Regions from separate parts of the Bacillus sp. MC1252 genome, predicted to be linked through region 3. Evidence: riboswitches for the same ligand, from Rfam matches in the RefSeq annotation. Region 3 holds a riboswitch; each other region holds the start of a gene.
What was found. Region 3 has a riboswitch for thiamine pyrophosphate ahead of thiT (energy-coupled thiamine transporter ThiT). Riboswitches for the same ligand answer to the same signal wherever they lie in the genome.
Positions count from the first base shown of each region.

Region 1: it holds a riboswitch for thiamine pyrophosphate, as region 3 does, so the genes downstream of both, tenA (thiaminase II) here and thiT (energy-coupled thiamine transporter ThiT) in region 3, are expected to answer to the same signal.
Region 2: it holds a riboswitch for thiamine pyrophosphate, as region 3 does, so the genes downstream of both, tenA (thiaminase II) here and thiT (energy-coupled thiamine transporter ThiT) in region 3, are expected to answer to the same signal.

Region 1 is NZ_CM166369.1:1,150,316-1,160,217, reverse strand. Features, by position in the region: gene ACYH0L_RS05745 (CotY/CotZ family spore coat protein) at 102-545, shown strand; gene ACYH0L_RS05740 (CotO family spore coat protein) at 583-1,158, opposite strand; gene fabI (enoyl-ACP reductase FabI) at 1,272-2,048, opposite strand; gene thiD (bifunctional hydroxymethylpyrimidine kinase/phosphomethylpyrimidine kinase) at 2,329-3,135, opposite strand; gene ACYH0L_RS05725 (thiazole biosynthesis adenylyltransferase ThiF) at 3,153-4,166, opposite strand; gene ACYH0L_RS05720 (thiazole synthase) at 4,163-4,930, opposite strand; gene thiS (sulfur carrier protein ThiS) at 4,935-5,138, opposite strand; gene thiO (glycine oxidase ThiO) at 5,135-6,247, opposite strand; gene tenI (thiazole tautomerase TenI) at 6,231-6,848, opposite strand; gene tenA (thiaminase II) at 6,823-7,533, opposite strand; TPP riboswitch at 7,612-7,721, opposite strand; gene ACYH0L_RS05695 (monovalent cation:proton antiporter family protein) at 7,775-9,622, opposite strand; gene prpE (bis(5'-nucleosyl)-tetraphosphatase PrpE) at 9,785-9,902, shown strand, end outside.
Region 2 is NZ_CM166369.1:3,501,000-3,510,901, forward strand. Features, by position in the region: gene ACYH0L_RS18065 (methyl-accepting chemotaxis protein) at 1-328, opposite strand, end outside; gene ACYH0L_RS18070 (energy-coupling factor transporter transmembrane component T family protein) at 478-1,212, opposite strand; gene ACYH0L_RS18075 (ABC transporter ATP-binding protein) at 1,202-2,800, opposite strand; gene ACYH0L_RS18080 (ECF transporter S component) at 2,775-3,374, opposite strand; gene tenA (thiaminase II) at 3,371-4,057, opposite strand; TPP riboswitch at 4,145-4,248, opposite strand; gene ACYH0L_RS18090 (hypothetical protein) at 4,305-5,432, opposite strand; gene ACYH0L_RS18095 (type 1 glutamine amidotransferase domain-containing protein) at 5,574-6,230, opposite strand; gene ACYH0L_RS18100 (hypothetical protein) at 6,485-6,649, shown strand; gene ACYH0L_RS18105 (DUF1304 domain-containing protein) at 6,874-7,245, opposite strand; gene ACYH0L_RS18110 (ORF6C domain-containing protein) at 7,251-7,505, opposite strand; gene ACYH0L_RS18115 (immune inhibitor A domain-containing protein) at 7,711-9,902, opposite strand, start outside.
Region 3 is NZ_CM166369.1:2,735,952-2,745,853, reverse strand. Features, by position in the region: gene betB (betaine-aldehyde dehydrogenase) at 1-135, shown strand, start outside; gene ACYH0L_RS14160 (iron-containing alcohol dehydrogenase) at 163-1,371, shown strand; gene ACYH0L_RS14155 (DinB family protein) at 1,412-1,891, opposite strand; gene ACYH0L_RS14150 (NfeD family membrane protein) at 2,096-2,626, shown strand; gene ACYH0L_RS14145 (flotillin family protein) at 2,638-4,185, shown strand; gene ACYH0L_RS14140 (GNAT family N-acetyltransferase) at 4,444-4,998, shown strand; gene ACYH0L_RS14135 (hypothetical protein) at 4,958-5,146, opposite strand; gene thiT (energy-coupled thiamine transporter ThiT) at 5,239-5,814, opposite strand; TPP riboswitch at 5,913-6,015, opposite strand; rRNA gene ACYH0L_RS14125 (16S ribosomal RNA) at 6,450-7,998, shown strand; rRNA gene ACYH0L_RS14120 (23S ribosomal RNA) at 8,181-9,902, shown strand, end outside.

The sequences.
Region 1 (9,902 bases), 1.6 Mb from region 3:
TTGAACCAAAAGGCTTCAACCGGCGCAACACAACATATCGCTTGTAGATGATGACAGTGCTCAAATACTCAAACAAAATTCCTTGTATAGGAGGGTTGAATATGAGCCGCAAACATTCATGGAACTGTGTAGCAGAGGCTGTTGAAAACATTAATGACTTACAAAATGCCGTCGAAGAAGATTGCCCGACTAGCTGTTACAGCAATCTCCTTTCTCCATCACATTCATTAGGTGACACTGTCCCGTTTGTTCTATTTACATCCAAATCAAAACCATTTGTCGCATTCGGAAACGTCGGAGAAGTAGATGCAGGACCTTGCTTCAGCACTGCATTTTTCAGAGTCGAACACATCTCTGATCACTGCGCAACACTCAGCTTGCTTATTGCATTTGACAAAGACCGTCATATTTTAGATTTTACAGATAAAGATTCCGTATGTGATGTGTTCCGATTGGAAAAATCGAAGTATTGCATCGAAGTGGATCTTGACTGCTTCTGCGCAATCGAGTGCTTAAATCCACGACTCATCAACCGTAGCTGCTAACAAAAAAAGTCCCTAAATGGGACTTTTTTCATATTCATTAAAAACCAAGCGGATGAATCGAGGAGATCTCATCAATCGCCAATTCGACTGGATTTCCGCCGCCTGCAGTACGAATGATCACCGTATTTTCTTCTCTATCCATGATAATCCCTCTGTATGTTTTACCATCGGCTTCGACAAGGCAAAGTGCTCTTGGCATATTATGAGGCAGACTTGTCAGAAAATCGACCTTCTCGTCAATGTTCATTTGACTTAAAGGCTTTTTCACTCGTTTTCTTCTTGGTTCTTCTTTTGTTTCATGAAATACGCCTTCTGGCTGCTTTTCCTCTTCTTTCAGGGGCTCTCGTTCTTGTATAAGCTCTGCTTCTTCTGTGCTCTCTTGTTCTTGCTGAAGTGCAGGCGGCTCTTCTTCTTTTTTTTGCTCTACTTCCTGTGATACAGGTTCCTGTTCGCTTTCTCCGATCGGTTCTTTAGCGCTTTTTTTGTTTTCTGACGGTTTTTCTGACTTCTTTCGCTTTCTCACCATATCTTGCATGGCCGGCTTTGATTCATCATAGCTCGGCTGAACAATATACATAAGCGGCTTTTGATTCTCATCACCTTTATTTGACATACTGATCCCTCCCGAATGATTCATTCCTTATATATATGAACGGATGCTTCAAATCAGAAGAAAAATAAAAAACAGCATACCAGTCATTGGTATGCTGCAAGTCATTTATTCGCTTAGCGGGCAATGATATGGAAGCCAGAATCAACATGAAGATTCTCACCTGTCATGCCGCGAGATAGATCACTGAATAAGAATAATGCTGTATCGCCAACTTCTTCAGGAGTTGTTGTACGGCGAAGCGGTGCACGCTCTTCAATATCCTTCAGGATCGTATTAAAGCCGCTGATTCCTTTTGCAGATAGAGTACGAATTGGGCCAGCAGAAATACTGTTCACACGGATACCTTCTGCTCCTAGATCAGCTGCTAAATATTTCACACTTGCTTCAAGTGCTGCTTTCGCTACACCCATTACATTGTAGTTAGATACAACGCGCTCACCGCCTAGGTATGTAAGCGTCACAATGCTTCCGCCCTCTGTCATCAATGGACGTGCAGCTTTTGCTACTGCTGTTAATGAGTATGCACTAATGTTGTGCGCCAAAAGAAAACCTTCACGGTTCGTGTTCAAATATTCACCGACAAGCTCTTCCTTGTTTGCAAATGCAATCGCATGAGCAACACCATGAATCACTTGTACTTTTTCTTTAATTGTTGCAAAGCATTTTTCAATTTCTTCATCACTTGTCACATCACAAGGAAGAATAATTGAATCATCACGCTCAAGTGTGCTTGCAAGCTCTTTTACAGATTCAGCAAGACGGTCTCCAACGTAAGTAAAAATCAAACGTGCTCCTGCTTCGTGAAGTGAGCGAGCAATCCCCCACGCAATGCTTCGTTTATTGGCAACACCCATCACCACAATATTACGGCCTTCTAAAGAAAAGTTCATATGTATTAAAGCCTCCTATTTTTTCAAGACATAGTATTAGTACCTGATCATAATATTATCACAGATCATAAGATATTGACAATTTCCGATGAAAGAAAGTTTCTTTTTAGCCCTTTGTCTTCTTTTCAGCGTGATTGAAAGCCCTTAAAGTCTAGGAAGGACGAGTACTGGCATGGAGCGAATTTGACATTTGTGAGCACCAGCACGCAGGACTGACAAAGAATGCGAGGGTTTGTCTACACACTGAGACCGTCCCCACAAGTGAAGACGGTCCAATTTTTTATCCTTTGATCCTGTTTTGCTGATAAGCAAAATGGTTGGTAGGCCCGTGACCAGCGCCAATATGCAAAGGATATTTGATGGCTTCATGGACAAAGGTTTCTGCTGTTTCAAAGGCTTCCTTCATGGGACATCCTTTGGCTATTTCCGCTGTTAATGCCGCTGCAAAAGTACAGCCTGTGCCATGTGTATGTGGTGTATCAATATGTTCATTTGTGACTTCAATAAAGCCTTTTCCATCATACAACAGGTCTGTGATCAGGCCGTCAGATGGACCGTGTCCACCTTTGATCAAAACGTATTTCGTGCCGAGCTCATAAAGACGTTCTGCTGCTAGGTAGCGATCCTCTTTTGTCTGAATGCGTATGCCTGTCAGCACTTCTGCCTCAGGAAGATTAGGTGTTACTGCATAGCTGACAGGCAGCAAGTGTGTTTGCATTGCAGAGACAGCATCTTCATTTAATAAAGAAGCCCCGCCTTTTGCAATCATGACTGGATCTACAATCAGCTTCATCTGATATTGAAGCGTTTTTTCAGCGACCGTGTTGATCATTTCAGCACTCCACAGCATCCCCGTTTTGACGGCATCTGGCAGTAAGTCTTCTGCCACTGCATCTATTTGACTTTTGAGCGCCTCGATAGAAAGCGGATATATACCATGAACACCAAGTGTGTTTTGCGCTGTAATCGCTGTGATCGCAGACATTCCGTACACCCCGAGCTCCTGAAAGGTTTTCAAATCTGCTTGAATGCCTGCTCCGCCGCCAGAATCAGAACCCGCGATGGTTAATGCCTTTTTAATCGTCATTTCATCACACCCTCTCATTAGCCAATCCATTGATGATAAATGGTTCTCGCTTTGACAATATCACTTGTACCATGTACAAGCGCCCTGCCATCTTTGAATAAGACGAGCTTGAACTCATCCTTTTGACAAGAAAGCAAATACGGATTTTCAAGCACGTCCATTCCTGCTTTCTTTAACCGAATGGCCACTTCATGTAAAGGCGGTGGCGTCCCTGCTGCACTGCGGATTTGCACCGTATTGCGGCCACAAAGTACGTCTGCCTTCGCTCTCTGGTCATATGAGAGAAATGGATATGTCTTCAGTCCACAGCTTGGACATTGCTCCTTCTTTAAAGACAAGATGGACCGAATGTCAGACCGTTCATTTGTCCATAAATCAAAGGATCTTAATATCGGAGTCACTTGATGTCCTGTTAAACATTTAAGAGCATCTGCCACTTGATATGCCGCCACCTGCTGCACAACCGGACTAATGATACCAGCTGTATCACATGTCATGCCTTGTGCAGGTAAATGCTCAAGCAAGCAGTGTAAACACGGCGTCTCTCCCGGAATGACAGTGAATTGAATGCCATAGCTGGCTACACAGGCTCCATAAAGGAAAGGGATTTGATGTTTGATGGCCGCATCATTTGCGATCATTCGCACCTCAAAATTATCCGCTGCATCCACAATGATCGAAGCCCCGCTGACGAGTTCATCAATATTTTGAGCGGTCACATCAATGACGATTCCTCTTACACGGACTTCACTGTTCACCTGCTTGAGTCTTTTTTCAGCCGCCACAGCCTTTGGCAGCCTGTCTTGTACATCTTGCTCTGTGTAAAGCTGCTGACGCTGAAGGTTGCTCCATTCAATATAATCTCTATCCAAAATGGTGACAGAGCCCACGCCAGCTCGAACGAGCATTTCAGCACTAGCTGTCCCTAGGGCCCCCGCTCCAATAATGACAGCCTTTGAGGCGTTTAGCCGCTCTTGCCCATCTGTTCCGATCGGCCGAAAAAGCTCTTGGCGTGAATAACGTGTGCTCAAAATGCTGGCATCCCTTCCTGCGGACTGCTGGCTGTACCATAGTTTTTCAACGGAATACGTCCTGCCTCAAAACCTAATCTTCCTGATTCAATGGCCAGCTTCATCGCTTTTGCCATTTTCACAGGGTCCTTTGCACCAGACACAGCAGTATTCAGCAATACAGCGTCAGCCCCTAGTTCCATCGCATAAGCCGCATCCTTAGGAGAGCCTACGCCCGCATCAATAATGACCGGCACCTTCGCCTGCTCGATAATAAATGAGTGATTCAGAGGGTTTAGTAAGCCTTGACCTGAACCAATTGGAGAGGCCCCTGGCATGATGGCGTGAACACCGATTTCTTCTAATTTTCTTGCCAGTACCACATCATCTGATGTATACGGCAGCACGATAAAACCTTCTTCCAATAGCATTTCAGATGCTTTTAGCGTTTCGACTGGATCTGGCAGAAGGGATCTTGAACAGCCAATCACTTCTACCTTAATCATGTCACACAGCCCCGAAGCCTTCGCTAAACGGGCAATACGCACCGCTTCTTCCGCTGTACTTGCGCCTGCTGTATTTGGAAGTAATGTATATTTTGATAAATCAAGCTGCTCTAAAAAATTCGGCTGAGATGCTTCAAAAATGTTCATTCTTCGCACAGCAAAGGTCAAAATTTCAGCTTCTGATACGTTCACTGCTTCCTTTTGAACCTCAAATGATGGATACTTTCCTGTACCAAGTAATAGTCTTGATGTGAATGTTTTTCCGCCAATGTGTAGCATTTTGTCATCCTCCTCCTACAAAGTGAACGATTTCAATCGTGTCATTTGGTTGAATTTCTACTTGTTGAAACGTTTTTTTATCAATAACTTCTTGGTTCTTTTCGACGATCACCACACGATTTTCAAGCTGATAGGCTGATAGCAGATCATAGATCGTTCCATTCTCTTTATCGAAATCAACCACTCTGCCATTTAATTGAATTTTCATACGAACAATGCCTCCTTTCGACCAATGCGAAACGCTTGAAGCCATTCCTCTTGGACAGGCTCGCCTAATATCAGGTCTCGAATAATTTCTCCAGTAATTGGCGCAAGTAAAATGCCATTCCGGTAATGTCCCGTCGCAAAAAGGATACGCTCATCTTCCGGGTGTCTTCCGATATAGGGATGCCGGTCGCTTGTCGCCGGACGAAGACCTGCCCAGCACTCTTCAATCGGCATCTCCTTGATAGAAGGCATGAGCTGAGACGCTTTTTGAATCACAGCTTCAATGCCGCCAAGTGTTGGAACAGCCTGCCACTCATTTGGCTTCATCGTTGCACCAATCACCAGCTTTCCGCTATCTCTTTGAACGATATAACAATGATCATGGTAAATGGTGTGTGCGAGCGCTGGACCACTATTCCACACAGACACACATTCTCCTTTTACTGGATAGAGAGAATAAGGTAACCCCAGCTCTTCAAAAAAGCGGCCAGACCATACACCACTTGCTATCGTAAGGTCATCACATGTGAATGTGCCTTTAGCTGTTCTGACAGTTAATACATCTTTGTCCCGTTTGACTTCGATCACAGGTGTAAACTCCTTCACATCCGCCCCGTACCGAACAGCCGCCTGCCACAATGCCCTGCATACCGCATAAGGCTCAACATGAACATCTTCTTCAATGAAACCTGCTCCCATGATGTCATCTGCGATTTGCGGCATACGTTTTTTCACACAACTTGCTTCAAGCCATTGAAACGTGGACAAATGCTGCATCCGGCAAAGTGCACGTTTTTCTTCTTCTGTAAAGGCCACCTTCATAATACCGCCCACTGATGTCCGAATATCAATGCCTGATTCATGCTGAAGATCGACTTTTAATTTTTCATATAATGTCTGGCTTGCTCTGCCTACCTGAAAGAAAATATCCTCATGACCCTCTCCTTCAGCATGTGCACCAAGCATTCCAGCAGCCGCACTCGTCGTTTGCTTCCCTATCTCATTTGCCTCAAGTAATAGAGCCTGCTTTCCTGCTTTTGCAAGGTGATAGGCAATTGACATCCCTATGATTCCACCGCCAATGATTGCAATGTCATAATGCTTTTTCATAAGGATTCTCCTTTAGCTTTTTAGAAAATGCTTGCGCCATGATGTGCGGCTGATGGTGTGTGAAAATTCCCGACATGACAGCAATCCCTTTCACATTCACATGCATCAAGTCCGGGATTCGATCAGGCGTCAATCCACCAATGACCACCACCGGAATGGACAGCGCAGAAGTCAGTTCTTCCACAAGCTTTACGCCTCTCGCCTTAAGCCCTGGTTTACATGAGGTGTCATATATGTGCCCAAACATGACATACTCTGCACCACTTTCCTCGGCCGCTTTGGCTTCTTCTATCGAATGAACAGACACACCCGCATGAAGGTGAGGAAATTTTTGTCGCAGCTCCTTTGGCGAAAAGCTGTGACCTGGGAGATGTACCCGGTGAATATTGGTGAGCAGCGCAACGTCTACTCGGTCATTGATAACGAGTTTCTCTTTCGGTACACCTTCTGAAAGGAGTTGTCTCACGAGATCAACAAGTTCACTTGCTGTTTTAGACCGTTCCCGGATATGAATAAAGTCCACTTTAGATTCAATGGCTTTTATTTGCTTGATCAGCTCATTGACCGGAAACGAATCATTTGTCACTGCGTGGAGTTCCATTTGCACCAACCCCATCCAAGCATGCTGTTTGCCACGTTTCTTTTTTATACGCCATCTCCCAGAAATGGTATTCGTAATAGCTTGAAATCACAAAATTTTCTTTCATATTGGCCCGCACATGTTCTGGTGCTTTTTCCGCAAGTTCATCAAAGCGGTTGACCTGTTCAAAGACAAGCTCTTTAAACCAATCTCCTCCATATGTCAAAATCCATTCTTGATAAATCGGATGGTCAGGTGTCGTTTGTTTCAGCTTTTCTCCCACCTCATAATATAGCCAGTAGCACGGCAATAACGCGGCTAAAATTTCTTCAAATCGTCCGCTTTTCACAGACCTGTACATATGTGAGGTATACGCATAAGCAGTGGGTGAAGGCTTAAAGCTTTCAAGTGCTTCATCAGAGATCTGAAGCAGCTCTGTGAACTTTCTATGCAGCGATAGCTCTGCTTCATACGTGCCCTGCGCATGATACGCCATTCTGCCCGTCGTATGTAAGTCCTCACTAATGGCAGCTCCATATGCTTGCATCTTTGCGAAATGAGTTAAATAATACGAATCCTGCATCACGTAATAGGTGAACCGATCGAGTGAAAGTGTGCCATCTCCAATCCCTTTCACAAAAGGATGCGTAAAGCTTCCATTCCACCATGTTGCTGCTGCCTCTTTACATTCCTTTGAAAATGTCATGTTTCTCTCCTCCTGTTTCTTCATATAAAAAAGCCACTTTCCGCGTGGAAAGTGGCTTGGAATTTGTAAAAAGCATAGTCAAAAACCGCACCACTTCCCTACGCAGGTATGAACCTGTTCAGGTAATGAGGGTCTAAAAGTCGACACTTTTATCTCAGCCCTTTTAAAGGACTCCCCTAGTGGATCAAACATATAATGTTGTACCTCTATCTTAATCAGGAATTGTTCATTGGTCAAGGGTTCATTGCAACTCTAATTGGGCTCTAAGTCCTGCTACATACTCCCGGGAACCTGACACAAGCACGCGGTCTCCGCTTCTGAGCGTCGTATCTCCGTGCGGTACTAAGCTGTCTACCCCTCTGAAAATACGGACAAAGACCAAATCACCGATAAACGGAAATTCCCTCAGCATGACATTATGATACCGATGATTGTTCATTTGAATTTGATACAAGGAAGTATCCTCATTTGTTAACAATCGAATCGCATCTGGTGCTTCAATCAAGGCTCTTAGCACCGTTTTAGATGATAGGAAATTCGAAAACGTATCAATACCCGCTTCCTTCAATGTCAGCTCTGCCTCAGCTTTGTTGACACTAGCAATGACTTGTTTCGCTCCTTCTTCTTTTGCAAATAAAGCAATTTCCTTATTTTGCGTCTCGCTGCCTGTTGCTACGACTAGAACATCCTCCCGGCCGATGCCTGCCTTTCTCAGCGTCTCATCGTCGTACTCTTCAATCGCTTCAACTTCAAAGATCGAATCGGCAAGCAGTGCTTCTTTATTTTCTTGAAAAACGTGCAAAATACGGATGTCATATTCATCCTGATGCAAGTCAAGTGTCACAGGTAAAGTCAGCTGGTTTGCGCCAATAAAGGTCACACGCTTTTTTTGATTCGCTTCTTGTTCTTTTTTAAACAGCGCTTTAAACCAAACAGGCGTTAAAATACTCGTCAGCACAGCGACTAAAATCAGTGCGCCTGACATTTTATGATCAATGACACCGAGCCGCTCCCCAATCGTCGCAGCTGCAATGACGAGTGATAACGTCGATGTTAATAAAAAGCCGGAGCCGATGACTTTTTTCATGTCATACCATTTTTTCAAATAAAGAATTGGAATTAGCTTACTAAGCAGTAATGCAATAAACAATAGCGGAATCATGATCATAATGGTTGGGTCCTTGAACAGCGCCCATATATTCAAGTCCACACCGACCATCACAAAAAAGATCGGGATTAAAAATCCGTAACCAAATGAGTCCAGCTGCTGAACAAGCTCTTTATTTGGCGAAAGAAGGGACACGAGCACGCCTGCTAAAAACGCCCCAAGAATATTTTCAGCACCGAGTGATTCAGATAAGGCAACTAAGACTATAATGAGAGTAAAGATTGCCCTTGTCCCAATTTGCACCGTTCCTTTTGACATGGACTGAAAAATGGATTTTGTCTTAAATACTCGGCCAAATAAATAAAGAAGAATGCCTGCTGCAAATAATAATAGCAGAAGCCACATGTTCCCTGTTCCATCGCCATAAATGGAGGAAAACACAGCAAGTAAAATCATTGTCACCAAATCTGCAATGACGGCCACAAGCAGAATGATTTGACCAATATTCGTCTGCATCAACTTTTCCTCTTTTAAGGTCGGAACCACTACACCTAATGAGATGGTGGAAATGATGAGTGTCATTAAAAAGGCATTTTGAATAAACCCTGCAAGTACAAACGCATAGGACAGGATAAAGGAAATACAAAATACCCCAAGAAAAATTATGGTGGCTGCTTTAAACGTATTTGGTTCTTTTAAACCATTTGGAAGTTCTCGTGCTTTCTTCTTTGATTCAAAAGAAGAAAAATCTATTTCAAGTCCACTTAAAAACATCAGAAAAATAAAACCGAGCATGGATAACGTATCTAGCCATGCATCATGTTCGACAACCAGTTGAAACCCGCTTTTTCCAATGATGAGCCCCATGATAATTTCAGCGACAACGACCGGAATGGTCAACTTAAATCGGTGCAATAAAATGGGGGTGAAAAAGGCGACAATAATAACGACAACGAGTGATGAAACAGATGTATGCTCCATTGGCTAAAGCCTCCTAACATTGATGTTTAATCTTTTAAGTCTTACGTTAAAGCATTGATTCTAACAATTGCCTAAATGAAATGAAAGCCATTCGTTATATGTTCTAAAATTCAAACTTCTTTATACCCGATGAATGGATGAGAAAGATCAGGAGGAAACCTTATGAAATTCGATATCATTGGTGATATCCACGGCTGCTACGAAGAGCTGCTTACCCTCATATACAAACTAGGATACGAACTCAAACATGGATTACCCGTCCATCCTGATAAGAGAACGC
Region 2 (9,902 bases), 770 kb from region 3:
GTTGATTGGTTTGGTCATATGCAACACAGAAGGCAGCGGCAACTTGACCAGTCTCATCTGTAATCGGGACGGCTACGATATCCATAGGAATCCCGTATACTTCTTTCGGGATTTGGATAAACGATGGCTCTCTCCCATTTTTCAGCATCGCAAAGTTTTGAAATCCATCAGCCACTGTATCACCAGCTTTAAAACCTAAATCAATGTTCCCATGTTGCTGATAATAAAGAACCTTCTCTTTCCCTAAAACAGAAAAGGTTAGTTGCTCTCTCATAGCTAGTCCAATGATTGGTAAAGCGTCTATTATGTTATCAATTCTCTGTGACATTCGCTCACGTTCATCCTCTCTTTTTCTCAGTACACCTTCTTTATCGGTTCTTTATATGATCTATTCCAGCCTGCAATGTGTACTAATATCAATCAAATGACCTAAGACATATAAAAAGCCCACATTCTATCAAGAGAATGTGGGTGTTTTTAAAAAAAGAAAATGCATATGGAGACACTGACACCTATGAAAAAAAGATACAAATAGTCGATCCATGAGGTGCTGATGATATGATAATACGTTCGCTCCCTCGTCCCTGTGAAGCCTCTTGCTTCCATCGCAATCGCTAGGCGTTCAGATTTTCGTACGCCCTGCGTGAAAAGGGGTAGTGCATAACGTATAAAGGCTTTCCAGCTGTTTTTTTGCTTGTAGCCTCTGATTTTATGCGCAGCCTTCATTTGCTTCAATTCACTTTGAAACAACGGGATAAACCGGAAGCCGGCAAGCATTCCATACGCCCATTTTGGTGACATTCGGCATTGATGTATTAAGCTCATCATAAAGGCTGTCAAATCTGTTGTGGAGGTAAAAAGGAGACCAAATGTCACAAAGCCAAGCATTCTGAGAGATATGGTGAGTCCATTTCTTAAACTCTCCTCTGTGACATGAAACCAGGCCCACTTCCAAACAGTATGATCCCCCTTGCCGAAGGCCGCCATCATCCAAAACACAAGAATAAAAAAGATCAAATAAGGGATAAATCTTGTGATAAGATACTTGATATTCCAACTGCCTAGTACAAGCCCGATGCCCAGAGCAAACAGCCAGATGATGAACGTTGTTTTAGGATCAGAAATCGCCATCAGACAGCACATTGCAAGAAGGTGAGCGAGTAATTTCATAACTGGATTCACAGTGGATAGAAAGGAGTGATTACTTTGCAATCGTCAGCACGTCCTTTCTTTCAGCCACATAGCGATAATGCAAAGGCACTCTCAGCTGATAAGAATCAACGAGTTTCTGATTTGAAAATAAATCATAAGGCGTGCCATCATACACATGCTCTCCTTGGTGAAAAAGCAGCACCTGATCTGCGCACTCATCGACGATCTCCATATCATGTGTGACCATCATAACAGTGGTGCCTTGGCGTTGGCGCTCTTTTAAACGTCTGATTAATTCCTTCGCCGTTTTTTCGTCCTGCCCGAAAGTCGGTTCATCTAACATTAATACATCCTGATCAAAAAGAAGCATTGTGGCGACACTTAATCTTCTTTTTTGCCCTAAACTTAAGGTGAAAGGATGTGCTTTCGCATGCTTCTCTAAGCCGAACTCTTCCAATAGCTGAACCGTTTTTTCTTGTACAACTGATTCTGGCCAATTTCGCTGTCTTCCGCCAAATGCGATTTCATCAAACACCGTGTCTTGTATAAATTGCAGCTCTGGATTTTGAAAAACAAAGCCTGCTTTTTCATATAGTAATCGGTCAGACCACTTTTTGAGATGTTTTTCTTTTAAGAAAATATGGCCTTTTTTGATTGGCTCTAAGCGGATTAAATGTTTGAGACATGTACTTTTTCCGCTTCCATTTTCCCCGATGATCGCCACCCAATCTCCTGCTTTTATATCCAACCGAAGGTCATTCATAATCCTTTTTTTCCCGTAGCTTAATTGAAGATCCTCTGTTCGAATGATTGTCTCTCGATCTGTTGATCGGACTTTCTCACGCCGCTCTTTGCTTGACTCAAAGGTTTGCATAAGTGTTTGACTCAGTGGGTGAAATGGATCTTGAATAATAGTGGACCATTTCTCGGGAAATATTTTTGGACGCCAAATGCCTGCCTCTTTCATTTCTCCCTCATATGCTGTCATCACATCTTTCGGAGATCCATCTGCCAAAATGCAGCCTTGATCATCTAATAAAATAACCCGGTCCATCCATTCGATGACACCGTCTAGCACATGCTCCACAAAAATCATGGTTTGATCCTGATCAGCTGCAAGCTGCTGTAGCAGCTGAAATATCTCCATTCTGCCTGCTGGATCAAGCTGTGCAGTCGGTTCATCAAAGAACAGAACATCCGGCTCTAACGCTAGTAAACAAGCAAGCGCCAATCGCTGCTTCATGCCGCCTGATAATGTGTGAATATCTGTATTCGGATCGACATCCAGTTGTACTTTTTGCATGAGATGCCGAATGATGTCATCCATCTCTTCACGAGGTACAGAACGGTTCTCTAAGCTAAATGCAATTTCTTCATTGACCCGGTGCATACAAAACTGGGAATCAGGGTCTTGAAACATGACGCCTGTATGTCTTTGTAACATCACTTCTCCCTGCACGTCTGCTTCCATATGTTCTGGAATAATTCCAGCAAGAACCGAAATGAGCGTGGATTTTCCGCTTCCGCTTGGCCCTAAAATGAGCACCTTTTCCCCTTTTTGAATAGAAAGAGATACTTCATGCAGAACGGGCTTAGGCTGTTCATAAAAACGGACAGTGAGATTATTGCACGCGAGAAATGAATCCATGCTGTTCACCTTTGTTTCGTTTTTCTTTCATGATGGCATATTGATTCAGTACACCGGTCTTGGATAATGCATCCACTACAACTTTCGCTAAGCATCCCCCAAGTATCATACCGCTGATGATTTGAGTCACAAGTGTCATGAGTAAAACTTGAGGCGTGTAATAACCAAATCCATTGGCCATCAGGCTATATGCCATCGCTCCAACAGCTGCAAAGGCACCAGACAGCATAAGTGTCCACATGCGATATCGTTTATAACCAAAAAGAGCGAAGGCGATTTCTGCCCCAAGTCCTTGGCATACACCAATCAGCAGAGCTGAAAGACCGAAGTGGCTGCCTGTCAGTAATTCCACGGAGGCTGCGGCTGTTTCTGCAATGAGGGCAGCTCCCGGCTTTTGGATGATATAAGCGACGATTGGACTGGCAATCACCCAAATCCCAAACATGATATTGCCTCCTGCTGGACCCACAAGTGCTGTAATCGGTAAATAAAGAGTGGACCACCCTAAGTAGATCACACCGCACGCCACAGATAGAATCACGGCAAGGACGACTTCTTTCATCTTCCACGTCATGATGAATGCACCTCCAGCTTGACTGGCCACTCTTCCACAGTGAACGCCATTTCCCAGAATTTGTACTCAAGCTGACAGCTTAAGAAGAAGTGCTGTTTCATTTTTTCTTTTTCTTTCTCACTTGCTCCTTCCGCCCACTGATCAAGCCTTTTGCAAAGCTCAACTGTAACAGAGTCAGTTAACCCGCCATAAAACGTGATCCACTCATAAAATGGATGTGCCGGGTCAGGCTGCACGTCTGAAAGCATTCGTTTGCCTATTTCCCAATATGTCCAAGGGCAAGGAAGCAAAACAGCAATAATTTCTCCAAGTGTGCCTCCCTGTGCGACTTGCAGCATGTGATGAATATAGTGATGAGCACTCGGCGCCAACGAAGCACCTTGAAGCTCATCATATGCTACACCTGCCACTCGGCAAAGGTTTTGATGAGGATGCGTCTCACTATCTAGTACAAAAGCCATCTGCTGATGGAAAAAGGCAATGTCCTCTCTATCTGTACACCTGCTGATTGCTGCCGCATAAATTTTAATAAATGCATGTAAGTATTCTGCATCTTGTTTGACGTAATGAATGATCTGTTCCTTTTCAAGCTTTCCTGCTGCCAGCCCTCTGACAAACGGATGCTGATAAATGGCTTCAAATAATGGTTCCGCTTCTTTCCTTAATTGCGTTGAAAATGTCATAAAAAAAGCCTCCTCTTCTTCAGTTGAATAAATGAAAAAGCCACCCCAAATGGAGCGGCCTTCTTATCAATTCAATCATGAATAAGACAAGGTCCAGCTCCACTTCCCTCCGCTAGTACGAACTAGATCAGGTTCAAAGGGTCCAAGATTTTCTCTTGTCTCAGTCATACATGACTCCCCTAGTGGACTTTTGTCATTTAATTATCTTTACTCTACACATGTGGCGATTTGATGTCAACCGCCTTTCTTAATTCAATGTTTTAATTGTTGGCAGCTTCTCGATCCCTGCAGCATAGTAAAAATTAAGAACACTGAAGAAATCAATCGGCTTTCCTGTTTTTAAATCAACGGCTAAAATATGATCGCCGTAATTTGTCAAATCATCAAGGTCTAGGCGTCTTGGTGTTGTCTTCCCGAGAGTATCAACAAAGGTATCATGATAATATTGCCCGCTTGCAAACGATGATTGATGGTACATAAACAATGTCTCCACATCTAAGTAGACGAGAATGGCCTCTGAGGAACTCGCATAAGGAGCTGAGTACGACACTGGTGCCGAAATGCTTTTCACTTTCACACTTGAAATCGAATGGGTTCTCTGTTCATATTTTCCATCATATGAGAAATAAAACACACGCTTCCATTCATAATCTGCTGTCTTCGATTGCTTGTTATATACTTTTGTGCCATTTGCAAATACATCACCATTTGCATACTCAGCTACAAAGTATTGCAGGGTTGACGATAGAGATACAGCACCTGTGAAATTAGGTGGATTTTTTGCATTAACCTGTAACGTGTAGGAGTCTCCGAAGTCTCCACCGCTTGTGATACCAAATGCGTAATCACCAGCTGGTAAATTGGTTAACCCAAGAAGACTGCCAGCCGGCTGAATGAGATCCGTTGGGTAGGCTTGTCCTGTTTCATAATCAACAACAAATAATTGGACGAAATAATCAGGATTTGAAGAGGTAATCCGGCTGATGAGTGCCTGGGGTGAAGACGTGCTTAAAAACCATAAATCAACTGGATCGTCCTCTGTTAAGACAGCCGATTGGTTGATTGCTAGTCCATCAATGGAGCGTACGGCAGACGTGCGCAGCTTTCCATCTTTAGCGGCTTTTCGTTTGATACTTATTCCGTTTTTCTTATCTACTTTAAATGTTTTTTTCATTTGCTTCTGTTGAATAGCGGTTCCTTCATCCTGCTTCAAAAACGACTCTTGCACTTGCTGAATGGCTTTTTCCGTCAGTGGCGACACTTTTCCATCTGATTTTGGCGCTTCTTCTGCTTTTAACGCTGGTGAAAATAAACCTGTTGTCACAAGTAAAACAGACAGTAAAGCTGCGGTGATTTTTACGTAAAATGCTCTCACAGGAACATCCCCTTTTCCCTCATTTGGGTTTTTTACCCTGTGATCATTTTACCATTATTCCAGTAATTGTTTCGGTCTTTTTTAGGACATTTTTATAACAAAAAAACCAGCCGTATGCGTTACGACTGGTTTTTGGTCATTTTATACAATGGTTTTGACAAATAGTCGTGCTGTTTCTGCACTTGATCCTGGGTTTTGTCCAGTAATGATTTGTCCATCAACAACAGCGAATGGCGCAAAAGCTTCTCCTTTTTCAAACACCGCTCCTTGCTCACGAAGCTTTGTTTCCAATAAAAATGGAACCTTTGATGTCAGCTGAACGGCATCCTCTTCCTCGTTCGTGAACCCTGTTATTTTTTTTCCCTCAATAAATGATTTTCCATCACGATCCTTCACATCAACAAAGGCTGAAACACCGTGGCAAACGGCTCCGACTGCACCATTTTTTTCTGAAATCGCTAAGATCGCATCAGCTAACAGCTGATTGGATGCAAAGTCGATCATTGGGCCATGTCCTCCCGCAAAGAAGATCCCATCATAATCAGCTGGGTTCACATCTGTTAGCGCCTTTGTGTCTTGAAGTAATTCAAATACATCCTGATATTGCGCTGGAACACCTTCAGGAATTGAATTTTTATCTATCGGTACAGTTCCACCTTGAATGGAGACAATTTGTACGTCTAGTTCATTTTCTTTAAAGATGTGAAATGGCTCCGCCAATTCTTCTAACCATAAGCCTGTTGGGTGTCCGTTCATTTCCGGGCTGCTTGTCGATACTAATAAAACTTTCTTACTCAACTTGATCATCCTTTCGATTCATCATGTGGTTATTTTATATTTTGCACAATTAAATATCAAGCAATTCGACTTCGATGCAACTCTTTATGTGATACCCGATTTTCTAAAAAATATGCCATCACTTCAAATCTCATCACTATGTCACATTCTGTTGGTAGGGAATTTCATGTAAAATTGCCATTGAGTGATATAATATGAGGAAAGATTGACAGACCTCTCGTGCTGGAGGGAACTTTTAAAGGAGTGGAAAAGAGATGAAAACCTATTCGATTGTGATGATCATCATCACGCTCTGTATCATATTGGCCGTCTTCTTAATGAACCTAACAGGGGTCATGTACGGAAAAATCATTTTGGCTGTTGCCGTAGCTCTTTGTCTGACATCCATTATCCGTTTGATGGGTCTTCGAAAAAGATAAAGCCGCCCTTATCAGAGCGGCTCAGCTTGTTGACAAAGGGCTAAAATGATCTTTATTTTAGCCCTTTGTCTTCTTTTCAGCGTGATAGAAAACCTTTGAAGTCTACGTGTACCGGAGCAGAGCGAATTTGAGATTCGTGAGCACCTGCACGCAGGACTGACACCGAATGCGAAGGTTTGTCTACACGCTGAAAGCCGTCCTTATCGGGGCGGCTTTATTTAAGATTAAATCGCCAGCATAAGCGCAATTAATGCGAGCAAGGCTGGTACTCCTTGTTTGATGATAATGGATTTATTGGATGTTACACCGCCAAATACCGCTGCGATGATCACACAAAGAATGAAAAATAGCTGAATCATATATCCAACGGTATTCGATCCGAGAATGAGCCCCCAAATGAGCCCTGCAGCTAGAAACCCGTTATAAAGTCCTTGATTGGCAAACATCACCTTCACATTTGGATCTTTTTGTAAGTGTTCAGGGAGCCGGAAAGATCTCTTAGCCATCTTTGATTCCATAAAAAACATTTCTAGTAACATGATGACAATGTGTTCTATCGCGACAATTCCTACTAAAATCATTGCTAAAATATTCAATTTAGTTAATTCCTTTCTGATAGACGATCACGAATCTCTATTTTGTCCGTGTATAAATCAAAGTCTTGTATTAATTCTAGCGCTTCAGTAAACCGACTTTGTGGAATGTCTTTCATTTTCCTTACACCGAATTCCCTTTTAATAAAAGCCATGATGGTATTGATATGAAGCTTACCATGGCCATCATACTCCAAATGGCTGCAAAAAGTCTGCATCGTCCCTCGAATCACCTTTAATTGCTTGGCAGTGACACAACTCATTGGTAACGCTCATCCTTTCCTGTTTTTTAACAGCTAAAAAGAACCGTGAATGAAAGAAAACCTTCCAGTCTCTATTATATAATGGTTTCATTCGGATATCAAAATAAAAAAGAACAAACATTCGATCAAAAAACGATCATGTGATAAAAATCCTTATCTCAACACATCAAAAAGCCGGATTCAATGGTAGAATCCGGCTTTCTGTTTAGTTACTTTTAGAAATTAATACCTTTCCAACAGAACGATCCTTACTTTGTCCAATGACTTTAAAGGATAGACCATATGTCGGCACATCGCGTCCTGCATCTGGGTTATTTGGATTCACATAATTCTTTTGATCACTAAATGTACGAGTCGGACGAATATAGCGATCTTCCAAGGTTAAGCCTGTTGTCGCTGTATAATCAATATTCAGCTTCGTACTTGGATTCAAAGAGAATGCTGCATCATGTACTTGGAAACCTGTCGCCGCGATGGAGCCGTCACTCCATTTCAATACTTGCTGATCCGCATCTACGACACCAAGGAAGCCGTTCCCTGGATGCTTTCCTACCCAGTTATCACTATACGATTGATCGACATACCACACGACCAAACCGTTATTATAGCTCATCAGACTTGCTCCACGTTTGATAGACTTTAAGCCTTTATCGACATCAGCATAAGAGCGCCACTCTAGTAAATAGTATTGCGCTGCATATTGTTTTCCATTAGACTGCGAGAAACCATTGAAGGTGAAAGTGGACGTTCCCTCGGCATCATCTGACCACACTTTCGTTCCATTTGCTGTTACGTTCAGATCATCTACGAACAAGCCTGGTAGCGAATAGCCTGCATCGGTTGTGTATCGGAATTGCAGATCGATTTTCTTCCCTGCATAAGCAGAAAGATCAAAGGCTCCATCTACCCAGCCGTCTGATTTTCCGTCGATGCCATTACCTTCGTTAGCACCTGCTTCATTTCGGTCATTTGTTATGTTACCAGCAATGGTTTTCCATTGCTCGGTTCCAGTTTCACGAACTTCTACATATGCATAATCATAATCTTCTTCGATATCGTACCATGCTTTAAACGTAAGCTCTGCTTTGCTTCCCTTCGACAAATCAATACCTGTTGTCGTCATGGTTGCATTCAAATTGTCACCCGTCCCGCTGAAGTACGCGTATTTCCCCTCGGCAGGCTTTGTGACCACAATCTCTTTATCTGGTAAATCTACGCGAACCGCATCATGGTTGGTTCCTTTTGTTGCTGCTTCATCAATTAATACTGTTTTGCTTTTCTTTAATGTTTTACCATCAATGGTTTGTCCTGAAAGCCAGTTGCCGCCATGCAGGTTTTGAAGCATTTCTTTTGCATATGGACTAAAGCCTGTTGGTTCCGTACCAGGTACTTTACCTGCCCAGCTCCCACTTGACATGATAGACCAGTAAGAAACGGGCTCTCCTTTACCTGTGTATTGTGTATCATACTCATCAGGAAGACCAAGATCATGCCCGAATTCATGTGTGAAAACGCCTGCTGCACCATCTTCAGGCTCAATGGTGTAATCTAATGCTCCTAATTTTCCGCCTTGACCCGCTTCAGATTCAGTATTCGGAATTTCAAATACATCACCAAGTGACCAGCGGTGAGACCAAATGGCGTCAGAGCCGAGCTGTCCGCCGCCTGCCTCTTCACCTACGCCAGCGTGAACGACCATGAGATGATCAATGATGCCGTCTGGCTCGTTATAAACGCCGTCTCCATCAACATCATAGCGGTCCCATTGATCATATTCACCGAGGTCAATATTCGGATCTTTTGCTGCTGCTTCAAGGGCTTCTTTCACCAATTCACGCGGTCTGCCATCACTGCCTTCATCGTCAGGGACATTCCCGCCGTAATAAGCTGCTTCATGCTTGGCTGTATACCAGCCAGCAACTGTTCCACTGACCGTGTAACTGCCGCCGGACTGCTTTTCATAATATTGCTTCATGGATACTTTTCGTTTTCCATCTGGACCGATGTAGCCATTTTTTCCGAAAAGCATATCTTGATAGTGCTGTTGATCGTACTTGTCATAGTACATATCAGTCTCTTCTTTTTTAATACTATTATGCTTATAATCTTTAAAATCTACTAATAAAACCAATACTTTATCATTGCGAACGTCGCCTTTATACTTTTCCTTTTTGACAGGTTTTACTTGGCTGCCTTCTTTTCCTTTATGCTTCTTTAACTTTTTCTTTTTGGCTAGTTTGTTATGTACTTCTTGTTTGTATTCTTTCAGGAATTCAGGCTCTTCTGTTAAGGTGCTTGCGCTTTGTTTCATCGCAGCTTCTTCTTTTTTCTTTAGATAGTTCTTTAATGCCTTTTGGGTTTCTGCCTCATTGGCATTGTTTTTGATTTTCCCTTGTT
Region 3 (9,902 bases):
GCTCAAGCACCGTGGGGCGGATATAAGCAATCAGGTCTCGGACGTGAGTTAGGCCGAACGGGTCTTGAAGAATATACCGAACTGAAACATTTATATAGAAATACAAAACCTGAAGCGGTTCATTGGTTTAAATAAACAACACTTATTTGGAGGAGATTCTATATGACATTAAATATGAAAATTGAAAGCATGCAAAAATTCCATACATTTGAAATTCCGACTGTCATCAAGCATGGCATTGGTGCGGTGAAACATGTTGGAGAAGAAGTGAAAGCATACGGCGTCTCAAAGGTATTGCTCGTAACAGACCCTGGTATTTATCAAGCGGGTGTTGTGAATCCAGTGATTGCTTCATTAAAAGAAGCTCAAATTGATGTTGTCCTATTTGATAAAGTAGAGCCAAACCCTCCAGTACGTTTAGTGAATGAAGGCTCAGCGTTATATGAAAAAGAAGGCTGTAATGGATTAGTCGCAGTAGGCGGCGGAAGCTCGATGGATACAGCGAAGGCTATCGGTGTAGAGGCGACTCATGAAGGCTCAGTTCTTGATTACGAAGCAGCAGATGGGAAAAAACCGCTCGAAAATAGAATCCCTCCGTTAACCACCATTCCGACAACGGCTGGTACAGGTTCAGAGGTGACGCAGTGGGCGGTTATTACTGACGAAGAAAGAGAATTCAAATTCAATACAGGGGGACCGCTTATTGCAGCTCACCTAACAGTGATTGATCCAGAGCTTCATGTATCCATGCCGCCTCATGTGACGGCAATGACTGGAATTGATGCACTTGCGCACGCCATCGAATGCTATACAATGAAATTTGCTCAGCCAATTACGGATGCGGTGGCGCTCATGGCAATTGAATATGCTGCTCATTATATTCGCCGTGCCTTTGCTGACGGCGAGGATTTAGAAGCAAGATATGGAATGGCACAAGCTGCGATGCTTGCAGGACTTTCTTATGGAAGTGAATCAGCTGGTGCAGCACATGCGATGAGTCAAACACTCGGAGGCATTATTCCTGTAGCGCATGGACAGTGTGTAGCAGCGATGATGGGACCAGTGATGGAGTATAACTGGAAAGGATACCCGGAAAAATTTGCTCGAATTGCGCAAGCATTCGGTATCGATACAAGCAGAATGTCAACAGAGGAAGCAGCGAAAGCAGCTGTGAACTGGATGTATGATTTAGTGGAGGATCTAGAAGTTCCTTCATTAGAAGAACAAGGTGTATCAAAAGATATGATTGACCGTTTATCTAAAGAAGCGATGAAAGATCCGCAAACAGTTGGAAATCCAAGAGATCTAAACGAAAAAGCATACAACTGGATTTATGCACGCTGCTTTGATTTAACACCTAAAACAGTGTAACGATAAAAAAAGGCTCCCAAAAGGGAGTCTTTTTTATGCCTTATAGCTGTTCTTTAATTTCTTTGATTTGATGGATATGGCGTTTTTCATGTGCGCCGATAAAATCAAGATATTGCTTCAAAGATAATTCTTCAAACACAGGGTGTGCAATCACACGTTTAAAATCATCTTCAGTAAACGTTGATAAAATTTGATTGAGCTGCTCACGTGCTGTATCAAGCTCATCCTTTAAATGTGTAGGTGTGACATGCTTTTGCTCAGGCTCAACAATACTAGGCGCAGTGGCTTTTCTTGAACGATCCTCTGCCATTTCTACCGGTTTTGGCTCATATTCTTTAATCGGTGCTTTTTTTCCCTCCGCAGCTAGATGCTTTGCTGCAACTAAGTCCATCTTCTTTAAATGATCTGCCACCTCTTGAATACTCCAAGTATCTTCAGATAACTTTTGGTTTAATTGTTCCTCGCTCAACCCTTGCAGCTCCTGCCACAATTCTTGTCTTGCATCATGTAATAAACTCATTTTCATCACCTCAAGATCAAATTTTATCATACTGGTATATGACAATCATTCTTTAGCTATCAGAGAATTCCTTTGAAGAATTGTGATGAAATATGAAACCTTTACAATAGTGGTTCGTATTACCTGCTAGAAGAAATACATTGGAGGTGAGTATGGTCTAAACGAAACAAAGGCTGTTCATTTCATGATGAAAGGGTGAGGAAGATGGATGTGTTTGGGCTGCCTCTTCAAACGCTGTATTTATACATATTAATGATATCAGGAATCCTGACACTTGTTTTCGTCTTTTTCGGCGATGTATTTGATGGATTGTTTGAAGCGATTCCTGTTCCATTCCTTCAACCAACATTGATCCTCGCATTTCTTACCTTTTTCTCGGCAGGAGGGTTTATCTCTGAAAAAACAGCAATTGTAGGAAGTGGGCTTGGAGCGGTATTATCTGCCATCCTCGCAGTGGTTCTAGTGACCTGTTTAAATGTATTTATCTTAGTCCCGCTTTCCTCTGCTGAAGAATCTCTCTCATATACGGAGGCCGATTTAAAAGGAAGAACTGGGGAGATCATTGTATCAGTCCCAAAAGACGGGTTTGGAGAAGTGCTGTTAATTAGTAATAGCGGGAAAATCTCAAAGCCAGCCGTCAGTTTCGATCAAGAGGAGATTCCGTATGGAACCCGCGTGCTTGTTGTCGAAGTGAACAAAGGTGTTTTATCTGTCATACCAAATGAAGAAATCTAGGAGGGAATGCAATGCCAGGAACAACGATTTTGATTATCATCGGAATTGTCCTTGTGCTTCTTATTGCACTTATTGGCGTATTTGTTTCAAAATACCGGACAGCAGGTCCAGATGAAGCGTTAATCGTCACAGGAAGTTATCTAGGAAGTAAAAATGTCCATGTGGATGAAGGTGGAAACAAGATTAAGATTGTCAGAGGGGGCGGTACCTTCGTACTCCCTGTCTTTCAACAAGCAGAGCCGCTCAGCTTACTATCGAGCAAGCTAGATGTTTCAACGCCTGAGGTTTATACCGAGCAAGGTGTACCTGTAATGGCCGATGGAACCGCAATCATTAAAATTGGCGGATCGATTGAAGAAATCGCCACTGCGGCAGAACAGTTTTTAGGTAAAACAAAAGAAGACCGCGAAAACGAAGCAAGAGAAGTACTAGAAGGTCACCTTCGTTCGATCTTAGGATCAATGACAGTTGAAGAGATTTATAAAAACAGAGAGAAGTTTTCTCAAGAAGTACAACGTGTCGCTTCTCAAGATTTAGCGAAAATGGGACTCGTCATTGTGTCCTTCACCATTAAAGATGTCCGTGATAAAAATGGCTATTTAGAATCTCTAGGTAAGCCAAGAATTGCTCAAGTGAAACGTGATGCAGATATTGCAACAGCTGAAGCGGATAAAGAAACACGTATCAAACGTGCCGAGGCAGATAAAGATGCGAAGAAATCTGAGCTTGAGCGTGCCACCGAAATCGCTGAAGCAGAAAAAATCAATGAGCTGAAAAGAGCAGAATTCAGACGGGAACAGGATACAGCGAAAGCAAGCGCTGACCAAGCGTATGATCTAGAAACAGCTCGCAACCGTCAGCACGTGACTGAACAAGAAATGCAAGTGAAAATCATCGAACGCCAGAAGCAAATTGAATTAGAAGAAAAAGAGATTCAGCGTCGTGAACGTCAATACGATTCTGAAGTGAAAAAGAAAGCGGATGCGGACCGTTATGCTGTTGAGCAATCGGCTGCGGCGGAAAAAGCGAAGCGTCTCGCTGAAGCAGATGCGAAGAAATACAGCATTGAAGCAATGGCGAAAGCAGAAGCTGAGAAAGTCCGAATTGACGGGCTGGCAAAAGCGGAAGCTGATCGTGCGAAAGGGGAAACAGAAGCAGAAGTCATTAGACTGAAAGGACTTGCGGAAGCCGAAGCGAAAGAAAAAATTGCTGAAGCATTCGAACAGTATGGTCAGGCAGCGATCCTTGATATGATTGTGAAAATGCTTCCTGAATATGCGAAGCAAGTATCTGCACCACTTTCTAACATTGATAAAATTACAGTTGTTGATACAGGCGGTAACGGGGAAGGCAGCGGTGCCAATAAAGTCACAGGCTATGCCACAAATCTGATGTCCAGCCTTCAAGAAAGCCTGAAAGCATCCTCTGGAATTGATGTCAAAGAAATTATTGAGAACTTTTCAGGCAAAGGCAATGTGAAGCAAAGCATTCAAGAACTAACGAATGAAATCAAAGAGCCAAGAAAAAAGGAAATAGCTGATCGTCAAATAGAAGAATAACATCAAAAGACACTTTCTATCAGAAGGTGTCTTTTTTACTTGAGATTGAGGTTGATATGAAGAAAGATTCACAAGAATGGCTGCGGATATCATATGAACACTATCGAGGCCTCGCCATAGCTAAAGGGAAGGGGTATGTCTATAATGGGGAGAGGTCCAAATACAGTTCCTGGATTAAAGACCGCTATCCTTTACGAATTGAATTTTAAAAAATTATAATAAAGATAGAGTGAGAACTTGCATAAAGGGGTGGCATAGATGAAGGTTAGACATGCAGTACATAAAGATATTCCTAAAATTGCCGAGATTCATGTGAAGAGCTGGCAAACGACTTATCATGGTATTATTTCACAAGAGTATTTGGATGCTTTAAATGTAGAGGAGCGGAGAGAGAGCTGGAGAAGCAGATCGCTTGAAGGTACGTTTATCGTAGAAGACGCTGATGGAGTATTTGGTTTTGCTTCCTTCGGAAAACAACGTGATGAGCGCTATTCAACATATGATGGTGAGCTTTACGCCATCTATTTATTACAGCAGAAGCAAAAGTCAGGAGCGGGTATCGCTTTGATTGCAAAAGGAGTGGACTATTTATTAGAGAAGGGTTATAAGAATATGATGCTATGGGTATTTGAACAGAATTCGGCGAAGCAATTTTATCAAAAGCTTCAGCCTAGTTTTGTCGTCACCAGCCAGTTCGAGCTGGCTGGCGAGAAGCATGATGAAATAGGGTATGGATGGGAGCTGCCTGTATTAAATGAACATGTACAACGAATTAAATCGTCAGTTTCCAATAATAATGAGAGAAAAAGGTGAAGAGTGTAGCAAGCAAAATATAAGAAATAAAAGGAGTAGCTTCTACTTTCCCTTTCACGCCTGCTATTTTTAATGCTTCATAGAAACCTGCCAAAAAGTAAGCAAGACTGAGAATATAGCAGCACAGCATAATGGAGTAAGGATTCATTGACGTACCTCCAGCTTGAAATCTTCTACTATTAATAGATTCCATAGAGTAGCAAATTATGCATAAAAAAATAACCAGCTGAAATCAGCAGGTTATTTTTGATGAGGAAAAACCAAACGAGATGCACTTGGTATTAATAAACAAAGAACGATACTGCAAATAATAAAAGATGGAACCATATACGTGCTGTTATAAATTAAAGAGTAGACCCATCCTGGTGTTCCTTTTGGTGCATATTGCGAAAAGAATACGACGCCAGAAATAAAGAACGTCAGCAGTCTAAAGAAGCTGGCGACAAATACGGATAGAATAATATAGAAGAATTGTTTCTTTCGCTTTTTATCCTGAATTGCTTTTTTGATCAATCCTGAAAATAGCCCGCTTAGACAAATGACAACAGATGCCACGAAATAATCGAGAAATCCTTGTACAGGTGTAGCGATAATAGGGCTATTCATCAGCTGCAGGCCGGCAATTAACACACCGATGATAAACCCGGTAGACATTCCCCATCTAATAGACATGAGAATGACAGGAATCATGATCAGTGCAATAGACCCGCCATTCGGCATCCTTAAAAAGAGACCTGATAAGTAATCTAATACAAGAGCAAGCGAAGTCATAATCGCGATTTCCATAAGGCGTACTAGTTGATTTGATTGCTGCATAAAAAAATCTCCTTTTTCATGAATTGAGCAAGGAGAGACCGTGTAAGGATGAGTATGTTATTCATAGAAAAACATATTGGTTTGAATACAACACATGTATTCAAGTGATTCCACATTCCTACTTCAGTATTAACTGACAGGTTCAAAGGGTCAGAACAACGAATCGTTCACTCTCAGCACAAAGCTCCCCCTGCGGTTATTTAGTTTCAATCTATTATAAATATACTAGAGACCTTCAGGATCAACAATAGAGAATTACTGCGATAAGCACTTTTTGTAGCATTATATAGGAAGAGATAAGGAAAAATAAATTATTTAGAAAAAATACTTGTTTCTTCTTTCAAAAGGTGTTATATTTGTATTCGCCGCTAAAACAGCGCGGTTGATAAATAACATGAAGAAAAAAGTTGTTGACTTGACCTTGATAGAATGTTATATTAGTAAAGTCGCTTCTGAGCGATAACGAACATGATCTTTGAAAACTAAACAAGACAAAACGTACCTGTTAATTCGAGTTTTTATAAAAAAATCCTATGATACATCATAGGTAGTCAGTCAAGCTGACGAGGCAGGAAGGATCACATACTAAGTTCGCTACATCGTGTAGCAACGCATGTGTGATATGCATCCTGCATACCTCGGAGAGTTTGATCCTGGCTCAGGACGAACGCTGGCGGCGTGCCTAATACATGCAAGTCGAGCGGACAGAAGGGAGCTTGCTCCCGGATGTTAGCGGCGGACGGGTGAGTAACACGTGGGTAACCTGCCTGTAAGACTGGGATAACTCCGGGAAACCGGAGCTAATACCGGATAGTTCCTTGAACCGCATGGTTCAAGGATGAAAGACGGTTTCGGCTGTCACTTACAGATGGACCCGCGGCGCATTAGCTAGTTGGTGGGGTAATGGCTCACCAAGGCAACGATGCGTAGCCGACCTGAGAGGGTGATCGGCCACACTGGGACTGAGACACGGCCCAGACTCCTACGGGAGGCAGCAGTAGGGAATCTTCCGCAATGGACGAAAGTCTGACGGAGCAACGCCGCGTGAGTGATGAAGGTTTTCGGATCGTAAAGCTCTGTTGTTAGGGAAGAACAAGTGCGAGAGTAACTGCTCGCACCTTGACGGTACCTAACCAGAAAGCCACGGCTAACTACGTGCCAGCAGCCGCGGTAATACGTAGGTGGCAAGCGTTGTCCGGAATTATTGGGCGTAAAGGGCTCGCAGGCGGTTTCTTAAGTCTGATGTGAAAGCCCCCGGCTCAACCGGGGAGGGTCATTGGAAACTGGGAAACTTGAGTGCAGAAGAGGAGAGTGGAATTCCACGTGTAGCGGTGAAATGCGTAGAGATGTGGAGGAACACCAGTGGCGAAGGCGACTCTCTGGTCTGTAACTGACGCTGAGGAGCGAAAGCGTGGGGAGCGAACAGGATTAGATACCCTGGTAGTCCACGCCGTAAACGATGAGTGCTAAGTGTTAGGGGGTTTCCGCCCCTTAGTGCTGCAGCTAACGCATTAAGCACTCCGCCTGGGGAGTACGGTCGCAAGACTGAAACTCAAAGGAATTGACGGGGGCCCGCACAAGCGGTGGAGCATGTGGTTTAATTCGAAGCAACGCGAAGAACCTTACCAGGTCTTGACATCCTCTGACAACCCTAGAGATAGGGCTTTCCCTTCGGGGACAGAGTGACAGGTGGTGCATGGTTGTCGTCAGCTCGTGTCGTGAGATGTTGGGTTAAGTCCCGCAACGAGCGCAACCCTTGATCTTAGTTGCCAGCATTTAGTTGGGCACTCTAAGGTGACTGCCGGTGACAAACCGGAGGAAGGTGGGGATGACGTCAAATCATCATGCCCCTTATGACCTGGGCTACACACGTGCTACAATGGACAGAACAAAGGGCTGCGAGACCGCAAGGTTTAGCGAATCCCATAAATCTGTTCTCAGTTCGGATCGCAGTCTGCAACTCGACTGCGTGAAGCTGGAATCGCTAGTAATCGCGGATCAGCATGCCGCGGTGAATACGTTCCCGGGCCTTGTACACACCGCCCGTCACACCACGAGAGTTTGCAACACCCGAAGTCGGTGAGGTAACCTTTATGGAGCCAGCCGCCGAAGGTGGGGCAGATGATTGGGGTGAAGTCGTAACAAGGTAGCCGTATCGGAAGGTGCGGCTGGATCACCTCCTTTCTAAGGATATATGGAGCAGCGTGCGTTTTGGTCTTGTTTAGTTTTGAAGGATCATACCTTCAAAACATGTCTCTAGCGAGACAGGATTGTTCTTTGAAAACTAGATAACAATAAGTAATACATTCACATTGAATGCAATGCAAAGTTCATCACACATAGTGATTCTTTCTAAAGTAAGAAATGGTTAAGTTAGAAAGGGCGCACGGTGGATGCCTTGGCACTAGGAGCCGATGAAGGACGGGACGAACACCGATATGCTTCGGGGAGCTGTAAGCAAGCTTTGATCCGGAGATTTCCGAATGGGGAAACCCACTGCTCGTAATGGAGTAGTATCCATACTTGAATACATAGAGTATGAGAAGGCATACCCGGGGAACTGAAACATCTAAGTACCCGGAGGAAGAGAAAGCAAATGCGATTCCCTAAGTAGCGGCGAGCGAAACGGGAACAGCCCAAACCAAGAGGCTTGCCTCTTGGGGTTGTAGGACACTCTATACGGAGTTACAAAGGAATGATATAAGCGAAGAGGTCTGGAAAGGCCCGCCAGAGAAGGTAACAGCCCTGTAACTGAAATGTCATTCCCTCCAGAGTGGATCCTGAGTACGGCGGAACACGTGAAATTCCGTCGGAATCCGGGAGGACCATCTCCCAAGGCTAAATACTCCCTAGTGACCGATAGTGAACCAGTACCGTGAGGGAAAGGTGAAAAGCACCCCGGAAGGGGAGTGAAATAGATCCTGAAACCGTGTGCCTACAAGTAGTCAGAGCCCGTTAACGGGTGATGGCGTGCCTTTTGTAGAATGAACCGGCGAGTTACGATCCCGTGCAAGGTTAAGCAGAAGATGCGGAGCCGCAGCGAAAGCGAGTCTGAATAGGGCGCATGAGTACGTGGTCGTAGACCCGAAACCAGGTGATCTACCCATGTCCAGGGTGAAGTTCAGGTAACACTGAATGGAGGCCCGAACCCACGCACGTTGAAAAGTGCGGGGATGAGGTGTGGGTAGGGGTGAAATGCCAATCGAACCTGGAGATAGCTGGTTCTCTCCGAAATAGCTTTAGGGCTAGCCTCAAGGTAAGAGTCTCGGAGGTAGAGCACTGATTGGACTAGGGGCCCCTACCGGGTTACCGAATTCAGTCAAACTCCGAATGCCGATGACTTATCCTTGGGAGTCAGACTGCGAGTGATAAGATCCGTAGTCGAAAGGGAAACAGCCCAGACCGCCAGCTAAGGTCCCAAAGTATACGTTAAGTGGAAAAGGATGTGGAGTTGCTTAGACAACCAGGATGTTGGCTTAGAAGCAGCCACCATTTAAAGAGTGCGTAATAGCTCACTGGTCGAGTGACTCTGCGCCGAAAATGTACCGGGGCTAAACGTATCACCGAAGCTGCGGACTGTTCTTACGAACAGTGGTAGGAGAGCGTTCTAAGGGCTGTGAAGCCAGACCGGAAGGACTGGTGGAGCGCTTAGAAGTGAGAATGCCGGTATGAGTAGCGAAAGACGGGTGAGAATCCCGTCCACCGAATGCCTAAGGTTTCCTGAGGAAGGCTCGTCCGCTCAGGGTTAGTCGGGACCTAAGCCGAGGCCGAAAGGCGTAGGCGATGGACAACAGGTTGATATTCCTGTACCACCTCCTCACCATTTGAGCAATGGGGGGACGCAGGAGGATAGGGTAAGCGCGGTATTGGATATCCGCGTCCAAGCAGTTAGGCTGGGAAATAGGCAAATCCGTTTCCCGTAAAGGCTGAGCTGTGATGGCGAGCGAAATTTAGTAGCGAAGTTCCTGATTCCACACTGCCAAGAAAAGCCTCTAGCGAGGTGAGAGGTGCCCGTACCGCAAACCGACACAGGTAGGCGAGGAGAGAATCCTAAGGTGATCGAGAGAACTCTCGTTAAGGAACTCGGC